3 regions of the Methylotuvimicrobium alcaliphilum 20Z genome follow, and region 3 is predicted to be linked to each of the others. Evidence: predicted binding sites of a transcription regulator. Region 3 holds the regulator's gene; each other region holds the start of a gene.
The links. Region 3 encodes HrcA, which represses chaperone genes, less so after heat shock. Its sites were predicted from a motif close to TNTTAGCACTCNNNNNNNNNGAGTGCTAANA; they were not measured.

Region 1 (10,239 bases), 650 kb from region 3:
CGATATCCTTCATTGAAATCTAAGCATATCTTTCAATTAACATGAACAAATGCCGATGGGCTTTGTCCAGCCCGCTTGAAGAGGACTATCACGACCGCGAATGGGGCGTGCCGGTGCATGACGACCGTCTGTTGTTCGAGTTTTTGGTTTTGGAGGGCGCCCAGGCGGGCTTGAGTTGGTCTACGATTTTAAAAAAACGCGACCATTTCAGGGCGGCGTTCGACAATTTCGATCCGGTATCGGTGGCCGGCTATGATGAGGCAAAGATTTCGGAGTTGCTGGAGAATCCAGGCATCATACGCAACCGGCTCAAAGTGAATGCCGCTGTGACCAATGCACGCGCTTTTTTGAACGTCAAAGAAGAAGCCGGGAGTTTCGATGCGTTTCTATGGGATTTTGTCGACGGCCGGCCAATCCAGCACGCGTGGCGGACGCACGCCGAGTTGCCGGCGAATACGCCTTTATCGGATCGGCTCAGTAAGGAATTGAAAATACGCGGTTTTAAATTCGTCGGCTCGACGATTTGCTATGCGTTCATGCAGGCCGTCGGCATGGTTAACGATCATACCGTCGATTGTTTCCGTTATGGGGAGATTGCGCGGATTTCGGATTGATAGACTTCCGGTTACGAGAAGGTGATTATTTCCTACTCTTATGGATTCCCACGGAAGACCACTCGTCGTAATACTTAAGCGGTAGATACTCTGTCTTGCTGTCTTTTAGCTAATGTGGCCTCGATACCCTTTATTGCCACCTAACTCTCGTGGCTTCGAAATCGCGATCAGGGGATCGCTCCTACAAGGGATTACAATTGTTGTGTAAGCGACGCCTTCGTCGCGGCTATCGAAGCCGCTAACACTAAACCCCCAATAGCCTTTCACACAACGTGGCAATCTTCTAGCAATCGGGCGCTTCTTTTTGCACGTCAGGTATATTCCTGCGGGACGGGGTTATAAAACCCCGTCCTGCCAAAATATGGATTCTCACGGAGGCTTATGGAAACCGGAAAACGTTTAGGGCGGGTTGAATAACCCGCCCCGCGTGAAGTGTTCGACGTATTATGCTTCCAGCACGAATGCGGCTTTCAGCTTGTTCATGGCGTTTTTTTCCAACTGCCGGATGCGCTCGGCTGAAACGTTGTAGCGTGCGGCCAAATCATGCAATGTCGCTTTTTCTTCGCTTAGCCAGCGGCTATTGAGAATATCGAGACTACGCTCGTCGAGCTCCGCCATTGCTTCGCTTAGCATGTTTTCTTCATAACCTTGCCATTGCTCGTTTTCCAGCAGATCCGCTGGGTCCGAGTTATGTTGTTCTAAGTAACTGACCGGAAAGGCGTAAGTGCTTTCTTCGGACGGCTCGTCATGCGGCATGTCGAAAGCCATATCCGAACTGTCCATACGTTTTTCCATTTCATAAACGGTTTTGAGATCAACGCCTAAATCGTTGGCGACAGCTTTCGCCTCGTCGTGCGACAACCAGCCTAGGTTGTTTTTCGATTTGCGTAAATTAAAAAACAGTTTACGCTGAGCTTTGGTTGTAGCGATTTTGACGATACGCCAGTTTTTGATGACGTATTCATGTATTTCCGCTCTGATCCAATGCACGGCAAAGGTCACTAAGCGAACCCCGACATCGGGATCGAAGCGTTTGACGGCTTTCATTAGGCCGACGTTGCCTTCTTGAATGATGTCGGGCAACGGTAGTCCGTAACCGCTGTATCCACGCGCGACATGAACGACAAAACGAAGATTCGACATAACTAGCTCCTTCGCTGCTTCCAAATCGCCTTCATCGCGATAGCGAAGCGCCAGCTTGCGCTCTTGTTCGTGAGACAAGGTCGGCGTTTGCGCGACCGCATTCAAATAAGTGTCGAATGTTCCTACGGAAAGATTAGTTGGTAAGGCAAAGGCTAATGCGTTACTCATGATTTCCCCTTTTTTTAAGTTTGCCCGATTTTAGCACTCTCGCGTTATGAGTGCTAAAATTTTTATAAGTTCCGCATTATTTTGTGAATCCATTCATTATCGATAGGGCTTGGAACGACTCTGATTCACTGGGGATTTCGCGATATGAAAAAGGTAAAAAAGGGGTAAAAAAGGGGTCAGGTTACTTTTTTAGTCTTATCGTAGGCGATAAATAACGTAACCGACTTCCCTTTTTACCTTGCGTTAATGGCATATCAACCTTGAATTTTTCTTTCCAGTTCTTCGTGGCTCATGTGCCTGACATCCTCTCCTTTAACCATGTATATTACATGTTCGCAGATATTACAGGCATGATCGCCGATTCTTTCGAGCGCCCGCGCCGTCCACAACACATCAAGCGTTCGCCTGACATTACGCGGGTCTTCCATCATCCGCGCCACCATTTGCCGAATAATACTTCCGTATTCGCGATCGACCATGGCATCCTGGGCGGTAACCGATACTGCGCTTTCGACATTCAAACGTGCAAAGGAATCTAAGGCGCTACGCAGCATTTTCATGACCAATTCGGCCAGATGCTGAATTTCGTAATATTCTTCATTCCGGGTTTTGCCTTCGGTATCGCTCAAATGAATCGCCATTTCCGCGATTTTAGTCGCCTCATCGCCGATCCGTTCCAAATCGTTAATCGTTCGAATCACCGACAACAACAAGCGTAGATCGAACGCGGCCGGCTGGCGCTTTGCTAAAATTTCGGTACAGGCCTGATCGATTTGCTTTTCGAGCCGGTTGACGTAGTCGTCTTGCTGAATCACTTGCTCGGCCATTTCCATGTCGTTGCTGGTAAACGACAATGCCGCCAATTCGATTTGCCTTTCGACAATACCGCCCATCTTCAAAACGCTGTTACGGATATCCTCGAGCTCTACGTTGTAATGACTCGAAATATGATGTCCGATTTTATTGATATCCATGGTTTATCCTAGCATGCAAGCGCAGTTAATAAGTAAGCCTAAAATAGCGATTCCGACTGAGAACAGAAATACTCCCGCAGAGGCGCGGGGAAAGCCAAGTAATTACAGCCTGAACTGCTTTGAGGTTCAAGGACGATATAGCATCCCTCTCCCACCAAAGTTTCTATGCAGCGTGGGAACTATTTAAACCTTTCTTTCCCGGCGCCTCTGCGCGAAATTGGCTCGTTCCTTAGCCGATGCGACCTCGATACCGTTGATGGTTGTTTGACGTTCCCGGCTTCGATATCGCGATCTAGGGGTCGCTCCCACAATGGAGCATCCAACCAATTGTTTGTGGAAGCGACGCCTTCGTCGCGATTAACGCAGAGCCGGGGAACGATGAAAACTCTCATTTTATAACCTTTTTCTTTGCGGCCTCCGCGCGAAATTAACATTCCGTTAGCCGTAACGACCGGTGATGTAATCCTCGGTTTGTTTTTTCAACGGATTAGTGAACAAATGGCTAGTATTGTCGAATTCGATCAATTTGCCCATGTACATGAACGCCGTGTAATCGGATACGCGTGCCGCTTGTTGCATGTTGTGCGTGACAATCACAATCGTGTATTTCTCTTTCAATTCGTTGATCAACTCTTCGATTTTCAGAGTTGAAATAGGATCCAGAGCCGATGCCGGCTCGTCCAGCAACAAGACCTCGGGCTCGATCGCAATTGCCCTAGCAATCACGAGCCTTTGCTGCTGACCGCCCGACATACTTAAAGCATTGTCATGCAGTCTATCTTTGACCTCATCCCAAAGCGCCGCGCCGCGCAAAGCCTCCTCAACGGTCTCTTCGAGTGTTCTGCGATCATTGATACCTTGTATCCGCAAACCGTAAGCGACGTTTTCATAGATCGACTTCGGAAACGGATTGGGCTTTTGAAACACCATTCCGACCCGTCTACGCAACGCCGCGACATTAACCGATCTCGCATAAATATCTTCATCATCGAGCAAAATCTTGCCCTCGATTCTGACATTATCGACCAGGTCGTTCATGCGGTTGATACAGCGCAGCAATGTGGATTTCCCGCAACCGCTTGGACCAATATAGGCAGTCACCTTTTGCCGAGGAATATGCATATCGATGCCATATAAAGCTTGTTGATCGCCGTAGAATAGATTCAGATTTTTCACCTTGATGCACACTTCTTCTTGATCTATACCTTTCGACTTCTTATCTTGAGTCAACGCATCCAAATCGAGCATGTGTTTCCGTAAGGGTTGATTGGTCATAGCGCTTAACCCAGCCTTAATATTTTATAATCGTAAACCATTGTAATTAAAATAAATAATAGAAAACAGACAAACACTAAATGACTACATTTGTTAAAGCTAGGTTAACCTTCCAAAGCCCGGTATTTTTCGCGCAGATGATTTCTGATCGCGACCGCCGATAAATTCAATCCGACGATCACGACGACCAATAATAAGGATGTGGCATAAACCAAGGGCCTCGCCGCTTCGACATTCGGACTTTGAAAACCGACGTCGTAAATATGAAAACCCAAATGCATAAATTTTCTATCCAAATGCAAAAATGGAAAATTGCCGTCCAGCGGCAACGATGGCGCTAATTTAACGACGCCGACCAACATCAGCGGCGCAACTTCGCCGGCGGCCCTGGCGACCGCCAAGATCAAACCGGTCATCATCGCCGGGCTCGCCATCGGCAACACGGTTCGCCACAACGTTTCGGCCTTCGTCGCCCCCAAGGCCAAACTGCCTTCGCGGATCGATTTCGGAATACGCGACAAGCCTTCCTCGGTCGACACGATCACGACCGGCAATGTCAATAAGGCCAGCGTAATCGACGCCCACAATAAGCCCGGCGTTCCGAAAACCGGTGCAGGAGCGGCTTCCGGAAAAAACAGCTGGTCTATATTACCGCCTAGAATGTACACAAAAAAACCCAAGCCGAACACGCCGTAGACGATCGACGGGACGCCGGCCAGATTATTGACCGCAATGCGAATCAAGCGTGTCGTAAAGCCTTGCTTCGCATATTCTCGCATATAAATCGCCGCGATCACGCCGAGCGGCGTCACGATCACCGACATAATGATGACCATCATCACGGTACCGAAGATTGCCGGAAATATGCCGCCTTCAGTATTCGCCTCGCGCGGGTCGTCCAGCAAAAATTCGGCGATTTTTTCGAAATAATGCCCGGTCTTAGCCCAAACACTCATCGTATTCGGGCGATAAATTCTGACCAACTTAGCCAAAGGCATATCGACTTCTCGCCCATCGGATGCCTTCACCACCAAGGAATTGCGGTTGATCGTCTTGTACAACGCTTGCAACTCGGTCTGATATTCCCGGTATTGCCGCTCGTACTCGCCGCGTTCGGCGGCAAGCAATTGTTTTGCTGCTTCATCCCATTGCTCGTTCAATTCCAAGCGTCTTTGTTTAAGCCTCAGTCGCTCCAAACCGTAATTCACTGCGCCGATTTCCTTCTTTTCAAGCCGTTGAATTTGTTTATAAACCGACAAGGCATCACGTAATCGCTCCGACACGACTGGAAATACTTGCGGGCCTTCGGCGATCACTTGCCCTTCTTGCTTGAGTGCGACCGGGTAACCGTAAAAATTGCCCCATTCACGCCGCTCGATCACGAGAATATCGTCCGGATACTGTCGGCTCTGAATATTACGGTCCAGAATCCAGCGAAAATCCATGCCGGTCAAATCTCGGTTGCCGATTTTTATCAGGTGTTGCACCAGCAGATCGGCATCGTCTGCCATCGCATGACCTGAAGCGCGTGCCATCAATGCCGTTGTAGAGCTTGTATCAACGACCTCTCCGATGACGGTTTGCTTGCGTCCGTCTTCCATATAGATAAACTCGGCGACATTCGACGGCCAAAAATGCAAGGCTCCACGAAACACGATCAACGCCAATAGACCGACCACCAAAATCAGACAAGTGCTGACTGCCGCGGCATTGAGCCAAATCCACGGGGAACCGCTTTTAAACCATTGTTTGATCATAAGGAACTGTATTTTTCACGTAAGCGCTGGCGAATCAACTCGGCCAAGGTATTGACGACAAAGGTAAACAAAAATAACACCAAGGCAGCCAAAAACAGTACTCGGTAATGTGTGCTATCGACTTCGGACTCGGGCATCTCGACCGCAATATTGGCCGATAAGGTGCGCATACCCTGGAATATACTCAAATCCATCACCGGTGTATTACCGGTCGCCATTAATACGATCATCGTTTCGCCGACCGCCCGGCCGAGTCCGATCATGATCGCCGAAAAAATCCCGGGACTGGCCGTCAACAACACAACGCGCGTCATCGTTTGCCAAGGCGTCGCGCCCAAGGCGAGAGAACCGACCGTTAAATGTCTCGGAACCGAAAAAATCGCATCCTCGGCGATCGAAAATATCGTCGGAATGATCGCAAAGCCCATCGCCAACCCCACCACCAAGGCATTTCGTTGGTCGTAGCCGATACCCCATTCGGCATCGAGCCAATGGCGCAGGCTGCCGCCGAACAGCCATGATTCCAAAGGCACGCTGATTGAAAACGCAAACCAGCCGCTCAACAGTATTATGGGGATTAACAAGGCGGCATCCCAACCATCCGGAATTTTATGCTTTACCCAACCCGGTAATAACTGCCATAGATAAGCGAAAACCAGCACCGCCGGCGGCATCGTCAGCAAAAGCGTGAAAATGCCGGCCAAATGCTCTTCGACGAACGGAGCGAGCCAAAGACCTGCGAGAAAGCCCAAAATAACGGTCGGCAACGCTTCCATAATCTCGATACCGGGTTTCACCAACGTGCGCATGCGCGGGGCCATGAAATAAGCGGTATAAACCGCCCCCATCAAAGCCAGCGGTACCGCAATGAGCATCGCGTAAAAAGCGGCTTTCAAGGTGCCGAACACCAACGGCGTCAAACTGTATTTCGGTTCGAAATCATTGCTCGCCGAGGAAGACTGCCAAATATAGTCGGGCTTCGGGTAGCTTTCATACCAGACTTTTTGCCATAACGATTTGACGGAAACCTCTGGATGATCGTTTTCGACCGACCAAAAATCCATGAAGCCCGCCTCCGATTCGACGATAAACGCATTAGCTCGCGGCGACATCGAAACCGTTTTCGGCATCCCATTCGACACCGGCGTTTTAATCAACTCCCGCTCTGCGGTCGTATTATAAATACCGGCGACGCCTGCGGTATCGACCGCGATAAAACCTTTGCGGCGCTGCTCGGCATTGATGCCGGCAATCGCCTGTTCCGATACCTTGAACGATCGTATTTTTTGCATCGCCGGATTATTTCGGGCGTCCCTGACCACGCTCCATTGCGCAACCAGTCCGCCCGAATCGCCGATCAATAACGAAATACTGCCGTTCAAAAAGACCATCGAGGTCAATTTACGACCGGCTTCGATTACATTCAGATGCTGGCGAATCACCGGTTTCGACTTATCGGCAATATCGAAAAAACTCAAACGACCTTCGCTATCGGCGAGATATAAATTGCGTTGATCCTTGTCCATCAAGATAAACGCAATATCGAGAGCCGGTACATCGAGTATGCTGTCGGTCCGTTCGAAATCTTCATCATCATCGAACAACGAACGTCTCTTTTCGAAGCTCGTCAATATCAATCGTTTATCCGACGTTTTAGCGACCAGCGAGGTCTGATCGTCATCGACACGAATTGCAATCTTTTCAAGCGCTTGGCCTGACTCATCCAAAACCAGCGGTTCTCGTCCCAACGGATAATCGACAACAGGCGTTATGACCCGCCGATTTTCCGGGTATGACACATTGTACTTGTGTTTCAGCACGATCGCGCGGCCGTCCGACAAGCCATACACGGCAACATTTTTCTCAGGACCGCCATCGGCGAAACTGCTAATTCGAGCGCTTTCAGGTAAAACGATTGAGTGAATCAAAAGCGTTTGACCGGTCGGCGCGGCAAAGAAAATAATCCGGCCATTTTCGGTGAAGCGCACGCCAACTTCATTTTGTTCCTCGACCGCCAACATAGCGGTGTCGCCAAGCGCGCGCTCCGGTACAAGGTAGCGCGAGACAGATTCTGCGCTCGGCTCTATAAACAGCGGCCAGACAACATACAATAAATAGAAAAAAATCAACATTATCGCGGCGATAATGCTCAAGCCGCCAACGATAACGCCGTAACGAGCCACACTGTCCTTGATAAGTCGCCAACGCGGATAAAAGCCCGTCATGGCATTCAGAGAGGCCGAAGCCCCGGATTTCGGTTCTGTCATATGGATGATTGAATGATCAATGCCGCTAAGAAATGGTCAATAATTTCGGATATAGTGTGCTCGATTTAACTTTGCCGGTAAGCGGTGAGTGGTAAGTGGTAAGTGGTAAGTGGTAAGTGGTAAAACAATGCAGAATTTAACTCGCTTGTCAAGCGCCGATTTCACCTTTCACCTTTCACCTTTCACCTTTCACCTTTCACCTTTCACCTTTCACCTTTCACCTTTCACCTTTCACCTTTCACCTTTCACCTTTCACCTTTCACCTTTCACCTTTCACCTTTCACCTTTCACCTTTCACCTTTCACCTTTCACCTTTCACCTTTCACCTTTCACCTTTCACCTTTCACCTTTCACCTTTCACCTTTCACCTTTCACCTCATTTCTATCGAACCCAGAACTTTATTGGCGACCTTGGCTGGCAGCGGGATATAGCCGTCTTTAATGACGACTTGTTGACCGGTTTTGGATAAAACCATTTTGATGAATTCCTGCTCGAGCGGCGCTAGAGGTTTATTCGGATGTTTGTTAACGTAGACATATAAGAAACGCGCCAACGGATAAGTTCCGGCAATTGCGTTTTCCGGCGTCGCATCGACATAGGCTTGTCCTTCTCTCGACGCCAGCGCAACCGTTTTGACTCCGGAAGTCTTATAGCCTAAACCGGAATAACCGATACCATTGAGCGAACTAGTTACCGATTGAACGACCGATGCCGAACCGGGTTGCTCGTTGACATTGTTTTTAAAATCGCCTTTGCACAAGGCCTCATCCTTGAAATAACCGTAGGTACCGGATACTGAATTACGTCCGTATAATTGCATGCTTTGGTTTTTCCAAGCGCCGTCAAGCCCAGCCTGCCCCCAAGTTACGATATCGTTTGGATAACCGCATTTACGCGTCGACGACAAAATCGCATCGATTTGAGCTAAAGTCAAACCACGGATCGGATTATCCTTATTGACGAATACCGCTAGGGCGTCTATTGCGACTGGAATCGCAGTCGGTTTATAACCGTATTTACTTTCGAAAGCATCCAGTTCGTTATCCTTCATTTTCCGGCTCATCGGCCCGAGATTGGCTTTGCCTTCGGTCAACGCCGGCGGCGCGGTCGAGGAACCTGCTGCCTGTACCTGAATATTAACGCTCGGATAAATGCGCTTGAACTCCTCGGCCCACAAAGTCATCAAATTGGCGAGTGTGTCGGACCCTTCGCTCGAGAGATTACCGGATACGCCGCTCACTTTTTGATAGTCGGACAGACCAGGATCGACCGTCTGCACCGCTACAGCGGGACCGGCAATCAAAAAAGCCAGAGAAAAACCCAATGCCTGAGTTAATTTATTTAAATTAAATGAAAACGTCATGAATCGACTCTCTCTAAGAAGGTAGTGCAAGAAGGTAACGCCATTATTCCATTGCGGAACAGTTGCATAACAGTAACTATTAAGTCCCCCGGCAATTATCGTTCCCACGCTCTGCGTGGGAACGCCTGAGTACCGCTCCAGCGGTACGAGACGCTAGAGCGTCTCCGTCTTCATTCCCACGCCGGAGCGTGTGAACGATAGGGAGGTGTGAATAATTACGCATAAGAATATGACTTTTATATTACAAGATTATGACAACGATGAAGCGCGTGTAATCGAGACTAATTTCGCGCAGTGTTCGTTAAGCTCCGTCCAATCGGACGGCATCGTCAAAACCGCAAGCGTTGCGGTCGCAAGCAATTTGCCGTCGTCGGGCATCTCGATGCCGGCAACCAAATAGTGCAACAAAGTTTCAAGACCAGGGTTGTGTCCCACCAATAAAATCCGCCCGATATCGGCCGGACAATCGGATAAAACGGCCTTAAAATCGGCTAACTCAGCTTCGTAGAGACGCTGATCCCGAATAATCTCGGCACCGGCAAAACCTAAAGCTTCACTTGCTCTCTCGGCGGTTGTCTGCGCACGCACGGCAGGCGAAGTAACAATCAAGCCGGGTTTAAGTTTTTGCTTACGCATCCATTGTCCGATGCGAACTGCGGCTTTTTTCCCGCGTTTTT
Region 2 (10,239 bases), 710 kb from region 3:
AGTCGCCTGAATAATGCACTCGAGTGTCTCGATTTTGCCGGTCTCGGCAATGTTTTTGAGACGATTGTCGCTCGCGATCATGTTGAGCTAGGCAAGCCGGCGCCCGATATTTTCTTGAACGCGGCCGAACGCTTGTCGATCCCTATTTCTCGTTGTCTAGCATTGGAAGATTCCACTGCCGGTGTGATGGCGGCGTCTGCGTCCGGTGCTTTTACCGTCTATATTCCGTCGGTATTGCCGGCCGACCTTTATACCAGCGAATTATCACACCTACAATGCCGCGATTTGGGCGAGGTCGCGGCTTTATGGGCGGCGCGGGACTTGTAAAACTGCTTGACGCTAACGTTTCCTTCGCGTTTACTTGCCGCTAATATCCGTACGATTCATACCAAATTAATAAAAATAAATTAAGAGGAAGCCATGAAACCATTAAGTGAAGAAGAACGTGAAAAAATCCTGAACAGCTCGCCGGTCGGCACTTGGGCGTTGATGATCGCTGTCGGCGCAAGCATGGTTGTCGCATGGCTGTTCCTTTACTACGGGGTATTCTTGCCGCGCGGCGCGATCAATTAGTGGTGAGTTTATGCATATAGATCCTCTTGAAAAAAAATGGGCCTATGCGGCGGTCGGCATCGCCGGTCTTTTTGTCGGCATTATCTTGATCGACGCATTATTTCACGGCATTAATGCTCCGAGCCATGTCGAGACCATCGACTCGGCGAGTCTGCATCTGAGCGAGGAATTCGACGAAGATAACCTGGGTGTGCAAGTCGACGAAAGCGGCAATATAACCATCCGAATGGTTGCCGGGCGCTACGGTTTTTATCCGAAACACATTACCGTCCCTGCGGATACTTCTTTGACATTCCGCTGGGTCAGCATGGACGTACTTCATGGCGTGCATATGCCGATGACGAATATGAGCACGATGATCGTACCGGGCTATGTCGCGCAAGTGACGACAACCTTGCCGAAACCCGGCGAATATCCGCTGCTATGTAATGAATATTGCGGCATAGGGCACGACCACATGTGGAGCAATGTTTCGGTTGTCGCAAAAGAACATTGGGCCGCGCCGGGAAAAGCCCCTTCAAAAGGAGGAAAAGACAATGATTGATGCGGTCACTAAAAAACTGGCGTTCTGCCATCTGTGGGTCGCCTTCGGCGCGTTTCTTTTGGCCTGTTTCATGGGCGAGTATCAAGTCTTGGAACGGAGCGGTTTCATTCCGGCAATCGAATCGCCGTCGGTGTATTTTGCATCGGTCAGTACGCACGGCGTATTGATGGCTTTCGTGCTAACGACATTTTTCATCATGGGTTTCGGTTATGTCGTCGCGACGACTAGTCTGAAACAGCCGATTTGGAATCCTCAATGGGCCTGGGCCGGGTTCGGAATATCGTCGTTCGGCACCGTGCTGGCGGCAATACCGCTATTGACCGGTAAAGCCTCGGTTTTATATACGTTTTATCCGCCGATTATCGGGCATTGGATGTTTTATGTCGGTGCGACATTATTGATTGTCGGTTCCTGGTTGTGGTGCGTCATCATGATCATGATGATGCGCGAATGGAAGAAGGCCAATCCCGGCGCGCCGGTGCCGCTCGCGATGTTTGCAACCGCCGGCAATGCGCTATTGTGGCTTTGGACTAGTGCCGGTGTCGCGCTGGAAGTGCTCTTTCAATTGATTCCGATGGCACTCGGTTGGATGGACACGCTCGATCCGGGCCTCGCGCGCACTTTGTTTGCATGGACCTTGCATCCGATCGTTTATTTCTGGTTGATACCGGCATATACCGCCTTTTATGTCTTCGTTCCGAAACAGGCCGGCGGTTATTTGTTCAGCGATGAAATTGCCCGTGCCGCCTTCGTGGTCTTGATCGTCTTTGCGTTGCCGATCGGTTTTCATCATTTATATATGGACCCCGAGCAAGCCAAGGGGTGGAAATTGCTGCATGGCGTCGGGACTTTCGTTGTTTCGCTTCCGACCTTCATTACCGGTTTTACCGTGATTGCATCGCTCGAAATCGCCGGCCGGTTGCGCGGCGGCAAGGGGTTGTTCGGTTGGATCGGTTCGCTGCCCTGGCGTAATCCGATGGTGCTGTCGGTTATTCTGTCTTTGTTGATGCTGATTCTCGGCGGCTTCGGCGGCCTAGTCAATGCCAGTTATGCAATGAATGCAATGATTCATAACACGGCTTGGGTGCCGGGACATTTTCATTTGATCTTCGCCGGTACGACCGTGATCATGTATTTTGCGATTGCTTATTATCTTTGGCCGATCATGGCCGGTAAGCCGCTTTTTTCCAAAGACATGGCGCTGGTGCAATTATGGACTTGGTTTATCGGCATGACGATTTTAACCACGCCTTGGCATGTGCTCGGCTTGTTGGGGCAGCCTCGGCGCATTTCCGGTGTCGAATATAACTCGCTGTTGACGCTGGCCTGGGATCCTTATGAGCTGGCGATGATCTTCGGCGGTTTGGTGATGCTCGGTTCCGCGTGTTTGTTTGTTTACAATTTAGCGATGACGCACCGTTCGCAAGAAGTATTCGAAGGCGAAATCGAATACGCCGAGCCGATTCATCCGGTTATCGATCTGCCTGAATATCTGAACGATTTTACGCTATGGAATAAAGTCATCGCCGGTTTGATGGCGCTAAGTTTCGGTGTACCGATTCTACAATTCTTTTTTATGAAAACATTCGGCTCAAGCGCGTGGGGATTTTGATCATGAATAAAATGGTTGTCGCGGCCCTTTCGGGTCTTCTCGTTTCGACTGCCGCCCAGGCCGAGCCGGCGTCAAAAGTCGCCTGGACGCCGGAGCAGTTGAACTTCGTTAAAAAAGGCAACGCCGCCAAAGGCAAGGAATTATCCGCGACCTGTACGGGGTGTCATGGAGAGCAAGGCGTGAGTCAGGTGCCGAATTATCCGTCTTTGGCGGGACAGTTGGCGACGTATACTTATAAACAGTTACAGGATTATAAAACCGGTCATCGAAAGCATGAGCTGATGGGGTCGATGGTGACCGGGTTGAGCAATCAGGATATGGCCGATCTTGCCGTCTGGTTTAGTACGTTACCTACTCCCAAACCCCAGGGAAGTCGCCAATCGTTGGCTAAAGCCGAATTTTTAGTCAAGAAGGGCGACGGCAAACGGACTCTGCCGCCTTGTGCGGTGTGTCATGGGGCCGAAGGTAAGGGAGAAAAAATGGATATTCCAGCGTTAGCCGGCCAGCAAGCCGACTATTTCGTGCAGACCCTTGAAGCCTACCAAAAAGACGAGCGGCGCAACGATATTTTCGGCCGTATGAGAATTCTCAGCAAGCAATTGACTGCCGAGGAAATCAAGGAACTAGCTCAATATTACCAAGCAAAATAAATGCCGCTATTTCATGGGGTAAGTATTCAGACCCCGTTGGCTAATTATCCTAAATTCGGCAGTTTAACCATGAAGTTCATGAAGGGTTTCAAGAAATTACCTAAGCATTCTCGTTAACCTTTTTGGTGAGCGAAAATTCTCTACAAACGTGTAATAAGTTATTGAGTTAACTTTCTATTCTTCATGGTGAAATGCTTTTTATAGGATTATACCTTTCGCACTTCAAATTTCGGCATTGCTTAAGGAAGCTGGCATAGAGCCTACAGGGATGTATTCACCCAACACCTAAATTCCATAGCCCATTGCCATGCTTTATTGTCTTGGATAATTCATCCAGCACCTAAATATCCCCTTTGCTGGTCAAATTTCGGTGCCGGGGTGTCCGTCAAAGGACGCCGTAAATACTTCCCTGTAGGCTCTGTGACAGCATCCCTGCTGTCAAAGCCTTTGCCGAACACCCCAGCGCCTCCATATGTCAATGCCGAAATTTGAAGTGCGATGGGTATAAGCCATGATTTTGAATCATTGCCAAAGACCTATGGAATTTAGGTGCTGGGCCTTTGACGGTTACCCCGGCGCCGAATTTTGATCTACGATGGGTTTAATTTTCCGCAGGTAGGGCAGTTCGGATTTTTTTTTAACTTCATGCTGTTCCATTCCATCGTCAAACCATCCAGTAATAATAATCGTCCGGTCAGCGTTTCGCCGGCGCCGGTAATTAACTTAATGGCCTCAAGCGCTTGAATGCAGCCAATAATGCCGGTAATTGGCGCAATGACGCCGTTGGTTGCGCAATTCTGCATCTCTTCTCCCGTGTCCGAGTACAAGCAGTTGTAACAAGGGCTGTCATATAATCCCGGTGTAAAAACCGACACTTGGCCTTCAAACCGTATCGCAGCTCCGGATACCAATGGTGTTTGGTGTTTGACACAGGCGCTGTTAATCGCGAATCGCGTCGAAAAGTTATCGCTGCAATCGAGGACGATATCGGTTTTTTGAACCGTTTCATCGAGTGAGGCTCCGTTCAAGCGTTGCTTAAAAATATGTACCTGAGTATCCGGATTTAATTTTTTTAAGGTCTTTTGGGTTGAAATTACTTTGTCCGTCCCAATATCGTCGGTGTAGTGAGCGATTTGTCGCTGTAGGTTCGAAAGGTCGACTATGTCGTCATCGTAAATAGTGATTTGTCCGACGCCGGCTGCCGCGAGATAGATCGACGCCGGTGAACCAAGTCCGCCCGCACCGACGATCAAGACGTGTGCGCCAAGCAATTGTTGCTGGCCTTCGATATCGATTTGCGGCAGCATGATTTGCCGGCTGTAGCGTAATAGTTGGTCGTCGTTCATATTTTGAGGATGAATATCAATTTAGGTGCGAATGATGCCAAAGAACTTGACAGACTGCAAAAGCTGATTATTATTAGCACTCATTACTAGCGAGTGCTAATAATTTACTTTATTTTTATATCGATTAGGAGATATTGATGAAAATACGCCCTTTACACGACAGAGTGATTATCAAACGTGTTGAAGAAGAAACCAAAACCGCCGGCGGTATCGTACTGCCTGGTTCTGCCGCCGAAAAACCGAGTCAAGGTGAAGTTCTAGCGGTAGGAACCGGTAAAGCGCTCGACAACGGTCAAGTTCGCGCGTTAGAAGTTAAAGTCGGCGATAAAGTGTTATTTGGTAAATATTCAGGTAGCGAAGTCAAAATCGACGGTGAAGAAGTCGTTGTGATGCGCGAAGAAGACATCATGGCTGTTCTGGGCTAAAAGTCTCTTTTTAACTGATTAAGTATTTAACATTAACCACAGAATCTAGGAATAAACATGGCAGCAAAAGAAGTTAAATTCGGTAGTGACGCACGTACCCTGATGGTTGCAGGTGTCAATATTTTAGCGAATGCGGTAAAAGTCACTTTGGGTCCTAAAGGCCGTAACGCAGTTTTGGATAAAAGTTTCGGTGCACCGACCATCACTAAAGACGGTGTCTCAGTCGCGAAAGAAATCGAGTTGCAAGACAAATTCGAAAACATGGGCGCGCAAATGGTCAAAGAAGTTGCGTCTCATACATCCGATGTGGCAGGTGACGGTACTACGACTGCGACAGTTTTGGCTCAATCCATCGTTAACGAAGGATTGAAAGCAGTTGCAGCCGGAATGAACCCTATGGACTTGAAGCGCGGTATCGACTTGGCTGTGACTACAGCGGTTAAATCCATCGAAGCAACGGCGACACCTTGCACAGACAGCAAAGCGATTGCGCAAGTCGGCACGATCTCCGCTAACTCCGATGAGTCGGTGGGTCAAATCATTGCCAAAGCGATGGAAAAAGTCGGCAAAGAAGGCGTCATTACCGTCGAAGAAGGTTCAGGTCTGGACAATCAGTTGGATGTCGTCGAAGGCATGCAATTCGATCGCGGTTATCTGTCTCCATACTTCATCAACAATCAAGACAGCATGAGCGCCGAATTGGAAAATCCGTTCATTCTGCTGTACGACAAAAAAATCTCCAACATTCGTGATTTGTTGCCGGTACTGGAAGGCGTTGCAAAATCAGGTCGTCCGTTGTTGATCATTGCCGAAGACGTCGAAGGCGAAGCGCTGGCGACTCTGGTTGTCAATAATTTGCGCGGCATCGTTAAGGTCGCTGCGGTTAAAGCGCCTGGCTTCGGCGATCGTCGTAAAGCGATGCTTGAAGATATCGCGATTCTGACTGGCGGCACCGTGATTGCGGAAGAAGTCGGTTTATCTTTGGAAAAAGCTGAATTGGATCTTTTGGGCACAGCGAAAAAAGTTCAAGTCACTAAAGATAACACCACAATCATTGACGGTGCTGGTACAGATGAAAGCATCAAAGCGCGTGTTTCACAAATCCGCAAGCAAGCCGACGATGCATCTTCCGACTATGATAAAGAAAAATTGCAAGAGCGTTTGGCTAAATTAGCCGGCGGTGTTGCGGTGATCAAAGTCGGCGCGGCAACTGAAGTTGAAATGAAAGAGAAAAAAGCCCGCGTCGAAGATGCGTTGCACTCTACTCGTGCTGCGGTTGAAGAAGGTGTCGTTGCCGGCGGCGGAACCGCTCTGGTTCGCGCATTGAAATCGCTCGAAGGCCTGAAAGGTGTGAACCACGATCAAGATGTCGGTATCAACATTCTGCGCCGCGCGATGGAAGAGCCTCTGCGTCAAATCGTTAAAAACGCGGGCGAAGAGTCTTCAGTCGTGTTGAACGAAGTTGCAAAAGGCACTGGTAACTTCGGTTACAATGCAGCAACCGGCGAATACGGCGACATGATTGAAATGGGTATTTTGGATCCTGCAAAAGTCACTCGTTTCGCATTACAAAACGCTGCATCTGTCGCGAGTCTGATGATCACCACGGAAGTGATGATTGCCGACGCACCGAGCGACGATAAAGGCGCTGGCATGCCGGATATGGGTGGCATGGGCGGAATGGGTGGTATGGGCGGAATGGGCGGCATGATGTAATCGCCGTTCGAGCTCATCGCTTGACGTAAGTAAAGCCCCGGCCGATTTATCTCGACCGGGGCTTTTTTGTTTGTTGCATAAATCTAAAAAGAGAAGTTGAATTGTGTTGTAGACCGTTCGTGTTGAGCAAGTCGGTCGAAGCATGAACCTAAATTCGGCAGTTTAACCATGAAGCAGATGAAGTTCATTAAGTTTTACAAGAGATTACTTAAATATTCCCGCTAACCTCTTGGGTGAACGATAGTTCTAAAAAACGAATAACAAGTTATTGAATTAACTCCTTTTTAGGATGAACGGTCTACAGCAACACTTTCGCCAGCGCTCAACTGATCTTTTGAAGATAAATACAAAGAGTGATCATATGAAGAATCAACCGATCGCCTGCGAGTTTCACGACTACATCGAAATAGCCTGCATGTACGGCTATCGCGTCAAATTAATGCTGACGGAACATCGAATAGTTGAGGGAAAAGCGACCGATATCTTGACTGAGCAGGATAAGCGTGAATTTTTGGTTATTGATAATGGGGAAAGGCAAAAAGTTGAATTGTCTGAAATCGTTGAAATGGAAACGCGGACCCCGGGGGCGAAATTTCAAAATATTCGATTCAAATAATTGTTTTTTGAGTCGCTGTAGGCCCCGGTTTTAGATTTAAATCGGGGCCAGGTATGATGAGCTTAAATTATTATCCGGTTAGAGATAGCTTCGGATATTGGACTCGTCTTGAGCGACAAGGTTTTTGTCGATTGATTTGCCGACTAGTTTCATGATTTGGTCGTTCAGGGTTTGGCGCAGTGTACCGAGGAAAGCCGGAGCGGCAATTAAAACGAGATCGTTGTATTTGTTCTTAACACGGCCCTGTTCCAATTTATCGCCTATTTGTTGGGCAAAGCGGATGGCTTCTTGTTGCTTGACATCGGTAACCGGTTCAAACGAGTGTGCCCCGTTGCCTCGCCCGCCTTGTTGGTCGGAAACGACATCTTGTGTCTTGAGTTTTCCTTCGGCATGGACTAGATCCTCAAGTTCGCGCAACGGTTCTTTTTTTCCTTCATAGAAAAAAAAACGCGCTCTACTACTGTCTGCTACCACGACCCATTTACTATACATAATCTGTACTCCTTAACCAATATGTCGGAACGGTTTGTCGCATCCTTGCAATTATGCTGACATTCCTTTGTCATGTTGAGTGTAGCTCTTTGCCTAGGGTTTGTCTAAAGGAAAGGTGCAGCGCTTGCCATACCTTTTATATTTAGGAGCGAGCATGAAATAACTTAGACAACTGTCGGAAGGGGGTTTGGTGGCTCGATTGACAGGTGTCGGCGGCAGGGATAGCCGCTGGCAAGCCTAAATGGTGTTAATGGTCAATTAAACTGAGCCAGAAATGGCCAACAATTTTGAGCCACTTTTTCAGACTTTATTTATACCAATAAATCTGACAGAGTCCCTGAATTTTTTCCAGGGAGCGTCATGAAGGAGTGGATTGTGATCCATCAGATTAAAGCGTTATACAACGATGGCAACGGCTTATCCGAGCGTCAGATTGCCAGTCAATTGGGTATTTCCCGTAACACCGTGAGCAAATACCTGAAGCTGTCGGCTGCGGACATTAGTGCCCTGCAGGAAGAGATATCCCGTGGTAAGAAGCTGGACGATTACCGCGACTACATTATTCAGTTGCTGCAAACCTATCCGGGCTTGTCAGCGGTCAAAGTGCTGCGCAAACTGAAGGCCAAAGTGGACGATTTGGCCGTTTCCGACCGTTCGGTACGGCGTTATATACAGGCTCTCAAGCAAGAGATTAGCTTTAAGCAGGCGCGTTATTATGAGCCGGTATTGGACATGGTGCCGGGCGAACAATGCCAGGTCGATGGCGGCGAACTCCGCGATGTGATGATTGGCGGCGTGGCGACGACGGTATATTTCATGGTGTTTGTGCTATCGTATTCGCGTCTGATGCATGTTTCGATCTGTGCCAAGCCGATTGATACCGAGATGCTGATTCGCCAGCACGATGCGGCATTTCGCTATTTCGGCGGCATGCCGCAAGAGTGCGTGTACGATCAGACCAAGCTGGTGGTCATTAGCGAAGTGTTTCGCGAGTTGCGCTTGAACCAGCGCTTCCATCAGTACGCCACGGCAGCGGGCTTCACGATTCGGGCTTGTGAAGGTTATGATCCGGAAAGCAAAGGCAAGGTCGAGGCCGGGGTCAAATACGTCAAACAAAATGCCTTGTATGGCGAGACTTTTACCGACTGGGATGCTTTGAAGGCCCATATGACCGACTGGCTCGACGGGATAGCCAATCAACGGCGACACGGCACCACCGGCCAACAACCGGCGATACATTACGCGGCCAACGAGCAAGGCCATATGCGGGCTTACCTGACGCCGTCTTGTGTTGACGCTACCGCCAGCCAGGCCCGCATCACCCGCAAGGCGGATAAAACCGGCTTGATCGCCTGGCAATCCAATAAATACTCGGTACCGATGGCGTATCAATGCGCCCGTGTCGCCGTGCATGAAGCTAACGGCGTCATCCAGATCAGCGATCTCAGTACTCACAAAGTGATCGCCGAACATGCTGTGTGTCTGGAAAAGGGGCAAATTATCAAGAACCGGCATCATTACCGAGATATGTCGCTACGCATCGAAACGCTTGAAAAGGACTTGCATGAACTGCTGCCGTCTCCGGCGGTCGTGACTCAGCTATGTGCCTTGTTGAAAGCCAGCTCGCCGAAAATCTACAAAGACCAGCTGGCCGGTGCCAAGCAGGTGCTGACCGAGCAGATCAAACAGCAGGGTGCGATTCCCGAAGCGGTGCTGACGCGACTGATCGACACGCCTCGGTTAACGGCCAGCGGCCTGAAAGAACGACTGGAGGCCTGGCGGCAGTCTGTGGGACGCTCGGACGACAGCGATGCCCTATCGATGCCGCCATCAGAGCAGGCCACTGCCGCCATCAAGCAAGAATGTCCGCTGGCCCGTTATCGTGCCCTGAATGGCCACTCGGCTGGCCAAGGAGAGAGCCATGCCATCCATTGATCAGATTGCCAGGCAATACCGCAGCTTGTGCCTGACGGCCATTGCCGAGCACTTGCCGACCTTGCTTGGCCAAGCCGAGACCCATGAAAGTTCCTACCTGCAGTTTGCCGAAAGCTTGGTTGAACATGAACAGCGCCAGCGCAACGCCAAGCGCATCGAGCAAAACCGCAAACGCGCTGGCTTTCCTTTGCTCAAAAGCCTGGAAGAGTTCGATTATCGCTTTCAGACCACCATCAGTAAACGGGAAGTCAACAGTCTGCTCGACTTCGGCTTTATCGACAATCGGGACAATGTGGTCTTCATCGGACCGCCCGGGGTCGGCAAGACCCA
Region 3 (10,239 bases):
AACTCGCTCGTTCAATCTTTCTTGATTGGCGGGAAGCTAGAGCTTCCTGAACAGGTTACCCAAGCTGGAGCTTGGGTAACAGCATATTTTGGTTTTTGTGACTACGACTGGTCCTTGCTCGGACACTTGGCCTCGGCAAGCTGAAGCATCTTGCTAATCAGGAAATCGATTGTGAGATCAATCTTTCAAACCCAACACATCCTGCATATCGTACAAACCGTTCGGTTTGTCTTTCAGCCAGATTGCGGCTCTGACGGCTCCGTTCGCGAAAGTCATACGACTGCTGGCTTTATGAGTGATTTCGACGCGCTCGCCCTCATCGGCAAACATTACGGTGTGCTCTCCGACGATATCCCCTGCCCGGATCGTCGAAAAACCGATCGTTTTGCGGTCTCTTTCGCCGGTGACGCCTTCCCTACCATAGATCGCGCAATCCTTTAAGTCTCGGCCTAACGCCGATGCGACAACCTCACCCATGCGTAATGCAGTTCCGGAAGGCGCGTCGATTTTATGCCTGTGATGGGCTTCGACGATTTCGATGTCGGTATAATCGCCCATGACTTTCGCGGTCATCTCAAGCAGCTTTAGAGACAAGTTAACACCGATACTCATATTGGGCGCCATTACGATCGGCACTTGTTTTGACGTCTCGGCGATGACATGTTTCTGTTCTTCACTATAACCGGTCGTACCGATCACGATACTTTTTCCCGCTCGGCGGCAAATCTCGATATACTCCATCGACGGTTCCGGCCTCGTGAAATCGATCAGCACATCGAACTTGTCTATTACCGATGCTAAGCTATCGACTACTTTGACCGCCAACGGGCTGATACCGGCCAACTCTCCGGCATCCTTGCCGATCGATAAGCTGTCCGGCCTTGAAACGGCAACAGTCAATTCGGCGTTATCGGCAAAAGCGGCCGCTTTGATCAAGCACAACCCCATTCTTCCGGAAGAGCCAACTACAGCAATTCTTGTCATCATGATTATCCTGTCAATTTGTCAAAAAAACTTTTCACACCATCCATCCATGAGTGTTCCTGAGGGCTGTGCTGCTTGCCTCCGCCGGTTAGAGACTCGCCGAGTTTTTCGACCATCTCTTTTTGTTCCTTGGTCAAATGCACCGGCGTTTCGATTTGCACGCGGCATAGCAAATCGCCGACTGCGCCTCCGCGAACGGGTTTCACGCCTTTGCCGCGCAACCTGAACAATTTACCGGTTTGAGTTTCGGCCGGAATTTTCAATTTGACTCGGCCGTTCAACGTCGGCACCTCCAGCTCTCCGCCTAAACAAGCCGTCGGGAAACTAATCGGTACTTCGCAATACAAATTAGCCCCATCGCGGGTAAATATCGGATGATCCTTGACATGAACCTGAACGTACAAGTCGCCGGCCGGTCCGCCGCCCTTGCCGGCTTCACCCTCTCCGGACAAACGAATGCGGTCGCCGGTATCGACGCCGGGAGGCACTTTGACCGATAACGTTTTAGTATCCTGAACTCTGCCCTGTCCATGACATTTCCGACAAGGGTCTTTGATTTGCTTGCCGGTTCCGCCGCACGTCGGACAGGTTTGTTGAACCGAGAAAAAACCTTGCTGCATCCGAACTTGGCCATGACCATGACAGGTCGAGCAAGTGACCGGAGACGAGCCTTTTTTTGCGCCGGACCCATGACATTCGTCACACACGACCATGACCGGCACGCGAATTTTTGCCTCTGTTCCGCCTACCGCTTCCTCTAGGGTTAACTCAAGATTGTAACGAAGATCGGCGCCACGCTGAACTCCGCCGCGAGCACGTCCTCCGCCACCAAAAATATCGCCGAAAACATCGCCGAAGACATCACTAAAACTTTCGCCGCTGAATCCCCCGCCAAAACCTCCGAAACCGCCCGGACCGCCACCCATCGATGCATCGACGCCGGCATGGCCGAATTGATCATAAGCGGATCTTTTTTTAGGGTCGGATAAAACCTCATAAGCCTCTTTTATTTGCTTAAATTTTGCTTCGGCTTCATCAGGATTATCTTTGTTTCTATCCGGATGGAATTTCATTGCCATGCGGCGGTAACTTTTTTTGATTTCCGCGTCGCTGGCGTTTCTATCGACGCCGAGAAGCTTATAGTAATCTTCTTTTGCCATGTCTATTAATTATCGTTCGATACAGTCCCATTATTTCCCGTAGAAATAAAGGCTCGATTGAGTAGCGTTATAAAACACCATGCCTTGGTACTATCAAGTTCGGCGCCGCTCGACATACCGTAAACGGCAAGTCGAACGGCGTCGGCATGGAATTATTTCTTGTCGTCGTCTTTGACTTCTTCAAACTCGGCATCGACTACGCCGTCATCGGTTGTCGAAGTACTTGAAGACGACTGCTGGTCGCCTTCGGCACTGCCTTCAGCTTCCGCTTTTTGCGCATAAACGCGTTCAGCCAGTTTACCGGACAATTCAGTCAGCGCATTAGTTTTAGCTTCGATAGAGTCTTTATCGCTTCCTTTCAGAGCTTCTTTCAATTCATTGATCGCAGTTTCGATCGACGACTTTTCATCGGCGGAAACTTGATCGCCGAGCTCCTTCATCGATTTTTCGGTGGCATTGACGATCCCTTCTGCATGATTACGCGCACTCACCAGTTCGGTCACTTTGCGGTCTTCATCGGCATGCGCCTCGGCATCCTTGACCATGCGATCGACTTCTTCATCGGATAGACCGCTAGAAGCCTTGATCACAATTGACTGTTTTTTACCTGTCGCTTTGTCTTTAGCCGAGACATTCAAGATACCATTTGCGTCAATGTCGAAAGTCACTTCGATTTGCGGAACGCCGCGCGGGGCCGGTGGAATATCGGCCAAATCGAAACGACCCAGTGATTTATTACCGCTGGCAACTTCCCGTTCGCCTTGTAAAACATGAACCGTAACGGCCGTTTGATTGTCGTCGGCCGTTGAAAAAACCTGTGAGGCATTGGTTGGAATCGTTGTGTTTTTCTCGATCAATTTAGTCATTACACCGCCCAAGGTTTCGATACCGAGCGATAGAGGCGTTACATCGAGCAACAATACATCTTTAACATCGCCGCCTAATACGCCGGCCTGAATCGCTGCACCTAAAGCAACTGCTTCATCCGGATTAACATCCTTACGCGGCTCTTTGCCGAAGATTGATTTAACGAAGTCTTGAACGCGAGGCATTCGCGTCTGACCGCCGACCAAAATCACATCGTCAATGTCCGACGCGGATAAGCCTGCGTCTTTTAGCGCCATTAGGCATGGGGCTTTGGTTTTATCAATCAGATCATCTACCAAGGATTCCAATTTAGACCGAGTCAATTTGACATTTAAATGTTTCGGTCCTGTCGCATCGGCCGTGACATAAGGCAGATTGATATCGGTTTGTTGCGAAGACGACAATTCGATTTTGGCTTTTTCTGCTGCTTCTTTGAGTCGTTGCAGCGCTAATGGATCGCTGTGCAAATCGATACCGTTGTCGCGTTTGAATTCGTCGGCCAGAAAATCGATGATGCGCAGGTCGAAGTCTTCACCGCCGAGGAAAGTGTCGCCATTGGTCGACAATACTTCGAACTGATGCTCGCCCTCGATCTCGGCGATTTCAATGATTGAAATATCGAATGTACCGCCGCCTAAGTCGTACACGGCAATTTTCATATCGCCTTTCGGTTTGTCCATCCCGAATGCCAACGCAGCTGCGGTCGGCTCATTGATAATGCGTTTGACATCGAGACCCGCAATTCGGCCCGCGTCTTTAGTTGCCTGACGCTGAGAATCGTTAAAATAAGCCGGTACGGTAATGACCGCTTCTTTGACTTCTTCACCTAAATAAGCCTCGGCGTCTTTTTTCAGTTTCATCAAGACCCGAGCCGAAACTTCAGGTGCCGCCATTCTTTTACCGTGACATTCGACCCAGGCGTCGCCATTGTCGGCCGGTACGATTTTATAAGGCACCATTTTAATATCTTTTTGCACGACATCGTCTTTGAAACGACGGCCTATCAAACGCTTAATTGCGAACAGTGTGTTTTCGGGGTTGGTTACCGCTTGACGCTTAGCCGATTGCCCTACGAGCACCTCGTCGTCTTTGGTGAAAGCGATGACCGAAGGCGTAGTTCTGGCGCCTTCGCTATTTTCGATGACGCGTGCGGTGCCGTTTTCGAGCACCGCCACGCAAGAATTGGTGGTTCCTAAATCTATTCCGATTATTTTAGCCATTGATTGCTCCAGACTTGAGAGTGTATTTAAAAAATTAGTCGATTACGATATGGGGGCTGTTTTAATGTGTTCAAGCCTGTTCATCGATTTTTGGTGTTTCTTGCGGAGGATTGTCTTCGGCTTTGGCGACAACAACCATTGCCGGACGCAACAACCGCCCATTCAAGACATAGCCTTTCTGAAATACATTAATAACCGAATTCGGTTCGGCATCTGCAGATGGCTGCATAGCCATCGCCTGATGCAACTCAGGATCAAACGGTTGTCCAAGCGGATTAACCACTTCAATATTGAACTTAGAAAAAACGGCTTCGAATTGTTTTAATGTCAGTTCGCTGCCTTCTCGAAACTTTTGCACTTCGGGGCTGTCGCCGATAGCGGCTTGCAAACCAAGCTCCAAACTATCGACGACAGTTAATAATTCTTTGGCAAAATTTTCCAACGCAAATTTATGAGCGTTTTCCAAATCCTTTTGGGTTCTTCTTTTCAGGTTTTCCATTTCCGCTTGTATGCGCAGAACTTTGTCCCAATTTTCCGTAGCCTTTTGTTCGGCCTCCTCGAGCTTTTGCGACAACTCTTCGACATTTACCTTTTGAGCCGCCTGCGGCTGACTGCTATCGTCTACATTGCTATCTAGCTGCGCGCTGGCGCTTTGCGCTGAAATGACATCAGCTTGCTCGTCCGTTGCCTTTTCCGGCAACTCCTGCTCGTTACTCATTATTAAACTCCGGTTTGAATAAAAAAACGGTCCGCATCCACGGAAAAACTCTATTTCAAGAAATGTGGGGCTTATGTTTTGGGATTCAAGGCCGCGCCTAATAATTTTGCCGTTACATCGACAAAAGGAATCACTCTTTCATAAGCCATTCGGGTGGGTCCTATTACACCTAAAACACCGACCACTTGTTCGTTAATCGAGTACGGCGCGGTGACCAGGCTGCATTGTTCGAATGCATGATAACCGGATTCCTCACCGATAAAAATTTGTACGCCTTCGGCATTTAAGCATTGATCAAGCAAATGGATAACACCTCGCTTTTGACTGAAAGCATCGAATAGTTCTTTGAGCCTCTCCATGTCCGATAATTCGGAAAAACCCATTAAATTCGTCTCACCGCTTAACACATAATCTTCATCCGACTTTCCGGGATCGAGCGCCAACTTAGCCATTTGTACTGCGTCCAACATTTCCCGATTCATTTGTTCTTGGGCGTCTTTCAGCTCTTTCAGAACGGCCTTTCTGACTGCGGCTAGGCTTAATCCGGAATAAACGGAATTTAAATAATTGGCGGCTTGCTGTAATTGAGCGGGGCTGAATTGCTTTGAGGTATGGAGGATTTTATTATGCACCTCCTGTTCGTTAGTCACGAAAATGACCAATACGCGGGTGTTGGATAGCGGCAAAAATTCGATATGGCGTAAACTGACCAGTTCGCGCTTGGGCAATGTCACGACACCGGCCATGCGCGTGACGTCCGATAATATTCTCGATGCCACCCCGATGACATCATTGACGTTATCTTTAGCAATTAAATTTTTGCGCAACAGTTTAAGTTCTTCCGAGTTCAGAGGCTTTACCGTGAGCAACGAATCGATAAACAAACGATAGCCACTCACGGTCGGCACCCGGCCTGCACTGGTGTGCGGAGAACGAATTAATCCCATGTCTTCCAGATCGGCCATGACATTACGAATCGTTGCAGGACTCAATTTTAATTCGGTATCCTTAGATAAGGCGCGCGAACCTACCGGTTGTCCGTCTTGGATATAACGTTCAACCAATGCTTTCAATAATTGCAGCGATCTTTCGTTCAACACCTGATTGTTATTCACAATAAACCCTCTAGCTTACTAGCACTCTACCCCATCGAGTGCCAACCGCGCAAATTAGCAGCTCACCCTCTGCTTGTCAATACTAGCAAATACAATAAAAACACCCACTTAGCATAACTCGCGTAATATCCCCCCTTCACAGACCAAATACCTAGGGTGTCGAAATTTACCGATTTTCATATCAGATAGAATGACTGCTTTATTGATTTTGAGAAAATAACTAGCGCTTTATAGCCTATGATCATCAACAAATTCCAAGATAGTTTGAGCGCCGCAAGGTGCGCATCGCGCACCCTGCGCCTGGCGCTTAAAAATCTATGAACACCAACAATTTCAAAAATATTTTTGAGTTTAAAACGCGGGAACACAGTAATTAGCTAAAAATAGCTTTTTTCGACTACCCCCTTTCACCTTTCACCTTTCACCTTTCCCCTTGCTACTTGCACCTTTGACCTTTCTTCTTTCACCTTTAAACCTCACCCCTTGACTTATTGAGTATAATTCGATCAAATCCTTTCTTAAATTAACGACAATGCACAGCTCATTCAAAACCATCGGCATTATCGGTAAAGCCAGCGACCCCGGAATTGCCGAAACTTTAGCGATTCTTTACCGTTACCTTAAACAGCACGATTATGCCGTCATAGTTGACCGCTTGAGCGCTCAATTTATAACGGAATCCGGCGTTGAAACCTCGGCCATCGAGAGTATCGGACAGCACTGCGACCTGATTATCGCCGCTGGTGGCGACGGTACGTTTTTATCTGCCGCGCGTGCAATCGCCCAATACGACATTCCACTAGTTGGGATCAATTTGGGGCGCCTCGGGTTTCTTGTCGACATTTCGCCATATGAATTATTACCCAAGCTCAATAACATTTTAACTGGCCAATATAGCGAAGAAAGGCGCTATCTATTGCGAACCAAAATCATTCGCGACCATCGAGTCTTTAACGAACAAACCGCCGTAAACGAAGTCGTCGTGCATCGCTGGGTCACGCCGAGCATGATAGAAATCGTCACGCACATTAACGGGGTCTATCTGAATTCGCAACGATCCGACGGCATGATCGTCTCGACCCCGACCGGTTCGACCGCTTATTCATTGTCGGCGGGCGGCCCGATTTTGCATCCGTCTCTGAATGCCTTGGTTTTGGTACCGCTTAATCCTCATACGCTATCGAATCGCCCAATCGTCATCGACGATACGGCCGAAATCGAAATTAGTTTCTGTCAAACCAAACAAATCAATGCCTTGGTTACCTGCGATCATCTTGAAATACCCGAAGTATTGATCAGTGATAAAATTTTGATTAAAAAAGATCCGAAACCGATTAGAATTCTCCATCCCGAAGGACACGATTTTTTTGAAATCCTCAGAAAAAAACTCAACTGGAGCGGCGGTTATCCTTAACTCATTCTCATGCTACTAAATCTTTCCATTAACGACCTGGCTGTCGTCAAAACATTAAACCTGGATGTAAACACCGGCATGTCGGTATTGACAGGCGAAACCGGCGCCGGCAAATCGATTTTATTGACCGCACTTGGCTTGGCACTAGGCGATCGGGCCGATTCCGGCTATATCCGGCCAAATAGCAAGCGTGCAGAAATCAATTTGGAATTCGATTTATCGGATGCCCCTCTGGCAAAAAAATGGCTTGAAGAAAACGAGCTGGATGATGATCAACACTGCCTGATTAGGCGCGTCATCAACCATGACGGCCGATCAAAAGCCTATATCAACAATCGCCCGGTTACATTGCAAACCTTACAGGAACTCAGTGAAAAGCTAGTTGAAATACACGGACAACATGCGCATTTGACTTTACTCCATAGCGATGAACAGCGCCGATTACTAGACGTTTTTGCCGGCAATCAAGCCCTACTAGACCAAGTCGATACCCACTTCCACCAATGGCAACAAACCCACAAGGAACTACAAGCTCTGAAAAAAGCCAGCGCGGACAGAACCGAGCGCGAAGAATTACTGCGCTACCAGCTCGACGAATTGCAGCAACTCGACTTGAACAATTTCAATTATGCCGAACTAACAGAAGAACACAGCAAACTAGCCCACCTCGAAGAAATCCTAGCGACCGGGCATCGGCAGCTTGATTTGCTCTACGAAAACGACGAACAATCGCTCAACCGGTTGCTGCTACAATCGACTCATGCCTTGAACGATTTAACGCGTTTTGCGCCGGATATCGAATCTATCAACGGCATTTTAAACGAAGCGCAAATTCAGATCGAGGAAGCCGCGCACCAATTACGCCGCTATTTGGATAGCCTGGAAGCAGACCCCTTGCGCTTGGAGTCGCTGGAAAACCAAATCGGCATCATTCAAAGCCTCTGCCGTAAACACCATGTACAACCCGAGGAATTGCCGGAACTGGCCTTCGGTCTCGAGCAGGAATTGAACAATCTGACCCACAGTGGCGAGCGCATCGAAGAATTAACCGAAAAAACCGAGAGGCTACTTGCTGCATACCATGAATTAGCCGCTCAATTAACTCGAAAACGCCAACAAGGCGGCCAGCTATTGCAAGAACGGATTTCGGCGATGATCAAGGAGCTTGGCATGCCGCAAGGCGATTTCATCGTACAAGTTTCACCGCTAGGTGCTACACACCCACGCGCCGATGGCCAAGATAAAGTGGAATTTCTGGTTAGCGCCAATCCTGGCCTTCCGGCCAAGCCTTTATCAAAAGTTGCATCCGGCGGAGAACTATCACGAATCAGCCTTGCTATTCAGGTTACAACCAGCCATGACAAAACCACGCCGACGATGATCTTCGACGAAGTCGACTCCGGGATCGGCGGCGGCATTGCCGAAATCGTCGGACAAAAATTGCGCGCTTTGAGTCTCAATCGGCAAGTCATGTGCGTTACACATCTACCTCAAGTCGCATCGCAAGCCCATCATCATTTGTATGTCTCCAAAAATAACCGGAGCGATATCACGACATCCAATGTCAGGCCGCTAGCCCCCGAAGAACGCGTCGAAGAAATCGCTCGCATGCTCGGCGGCGTTAACATTACCGAAAACACCTTGGCCCATGCCCGAGAAATGCTTTTTCAATCGATCTCCGACACTTCGTCGACTTTATAACATAGGAAAAACAAAAAATGATCCGTTTTCCAGCAGAATGGGAAAAACAATCCGCCGTACTGATTGCATGGCCTGATCAATCCGGCGATTTCGGGGGGAATCTCAACGACGTCGAACAAAGCTATCGCTTCATCGCCGAAACGATCTGCCGTTATGAATCGTTGATCATCTTGTGCAAGAGCGCTGTTCAGCAACGACATATCGAAACGCTGTTACCAGTCGAAAAATCCGGTATCCGTTTCATACATGCCGATTACAACGACATCTGGGTTAGAGATACGGCATTTCTGACCGTCGAAAAAGACGGCAAGCCGCTATTGCTAAATTTCCGTTTCAACGGCTGGGGCGGCAAATACGAACATGCGGCCGACAATGCCTTGAATCGGAATCTACTGAAACACGCCCCGTTCGCAAGCAACCCGCATCTCGACATCGACATGGTACTCGAAGGCGGCAGCGTCGAAAGCGACGGCGAAGGCACGATATTGACGACCAAACAATGCCTGCTCAATCCGAACCGGAATCCGGAATTGAACAGGGATCAAATCGAGGCGCAATTACAAAAGCATTTCGGCGCCGAACGCGTATTGTGGATCGATCAGGAAAATCTCGACGGCGATGACACCGATGCCCATATCGACACGCTCGCCCGCTTCTGCAGTTCCGACACAATCGCCTATACCAGCAGCAACGATCCGTCCGAGAAGCATTACCAAAGCCTAAAAAACATGGAGGCACAGCTTAAGGCCATGAAAATGATTAGCGGCGAACCGTACAAGTTGGTTGCGCTGGATTTGCCGAAACCGATTTTCGACGCAGACGGCAAGCGTTTACCCGCCAATTACTCGAACTTTCTGATCATTAATGATGCTGTCATGGTTCCAGTTTACGACGATCCAATGGATCAAACCGCCGTCGATAAACTAGCCGAATGTTTCCCTCAACACGAAATCATTGCCACGCCCTGCCGGCCGATCGTGCATCAATACGGCAGCCTGCATTGCATGACGATGCAGTTTCCGGCAACTATCTCGACAGATTAAGGAATAAGGATTTCTTG

Region 1: the regulator HrcA is predicted to act here: its motif matches at 1,954-1,984, upstream of rpoH (RNA polymerase sigma factor RpoH).
Region 2: the regulator HrcA is predicted to act here: its motif matches at 4,797-4,827, upstream of groES (co-chaperone GroES).

Annotation. Positions count from the first base shown of each region.
Region 1 covers NC_016112.1:1,497,160-1,507,398, reverse strand. Annotated here, with positions in the region: gene MEALZ_RS06560 (DNA-3-methyladenine glycosylase I) at 42-614, shown strand; gene rpoH (RNA polymerase sigma factor RpoH) at 1,059-1,925, opposite strand; gene phoU (phosphate signaling complex protein PhoU) at 2,180-2,899, opposite strand; gene pstB (phosphate ABC transporter ATP-binding protein PstB) at 3,338-4,147, opposite strand; gene pstA (phosphate ABC transporter permease PstA) at 4,279-5,931, opposite strand; gene MEALZ_RS06530 (ABC transporter permease subunit) at 5,928-8,198, opposite strand; gene MEALZ_RS06525 (PstS family phosphate ABC transporter substrate-binding protein) at 8,570-9,562, opposite strand; gene MEALZ_RS06520 (SixA phosphatase family protein) at 9,812-10,239, opposite strand, start outside.
Region 2 covers NC_016112.1:1,442,890-1,453,128, forward strand. Annotated here, with positions in the region: gene MEALZ_RS06295 (HAD family hydrolase) at 1-327, shown strand, start outside; gene MEALZ_RS22965 (hypothetical protein) at 421-573, shown strand; gene MEALZ_RS06305 (cupredoxin domain-containing protein) at 584-1,117, shown strand; gene MEALZ_RS06310 (b(o/a)3-type cytochrome-c oxidase subunit 1) at 1,110-2,729, shown strand; gene MEALZ_RS06315 (c-type cytochrome) at 2,732-3,379, shown strand; gene MEALZ_RS06320 (HesA/MoeB/ThiF family protein) at 3,970-4,725, opposite strand; gene groES (co-chaperone GroES) at 4,863-5,150, shown strand; gene groL (chaperonin GroEL) at 5,208-6,866, shown strand; gene MEALZ_RS06335 (Rho-binding antiterminator) at 7,228-7,482, shown strand; gene MEALZ_RS06340 (host attachment protein) at 7,561-7,974, opposite strand; gene istA (IS21 family transposase) at 8,350-9,909, shown strand; gene istB (IS21-like element helper ATPase IstB) at 9,896-10,239, shown strand, end outside.
Region 3 covers NC_016112.1:2,147,928-2,158,166, reverse strand. Annotated here, with positions in the region: gene dapB (4-hydroxy-tetrahydrodipicolinate reductase) at 178-984, opposite strand; gene dnaJ (molecular chaperone DnaJ) at 990-2,144, opposite strand; gene dnaK (molecular chaperone DnaK) at 2,297-4,231, opposite strand; gene grpE (nucleotide exchange factor GrpE) at 4,302-4,949, opposite strand; gene hrcA (heat-inducible transcriptional repressor HrcA) at 5,021-6,064, opposite strand; gene MEALZ_RS09200 (NAD(+) kinase) at 6,597-7,478, shown strand; gene recN (DNA repair protein RecN) at 7,488-9,179, shown strand; gene MEALZ_RS09190 (agmatine deiminase family protein) at 9,197-10,222, shown strand.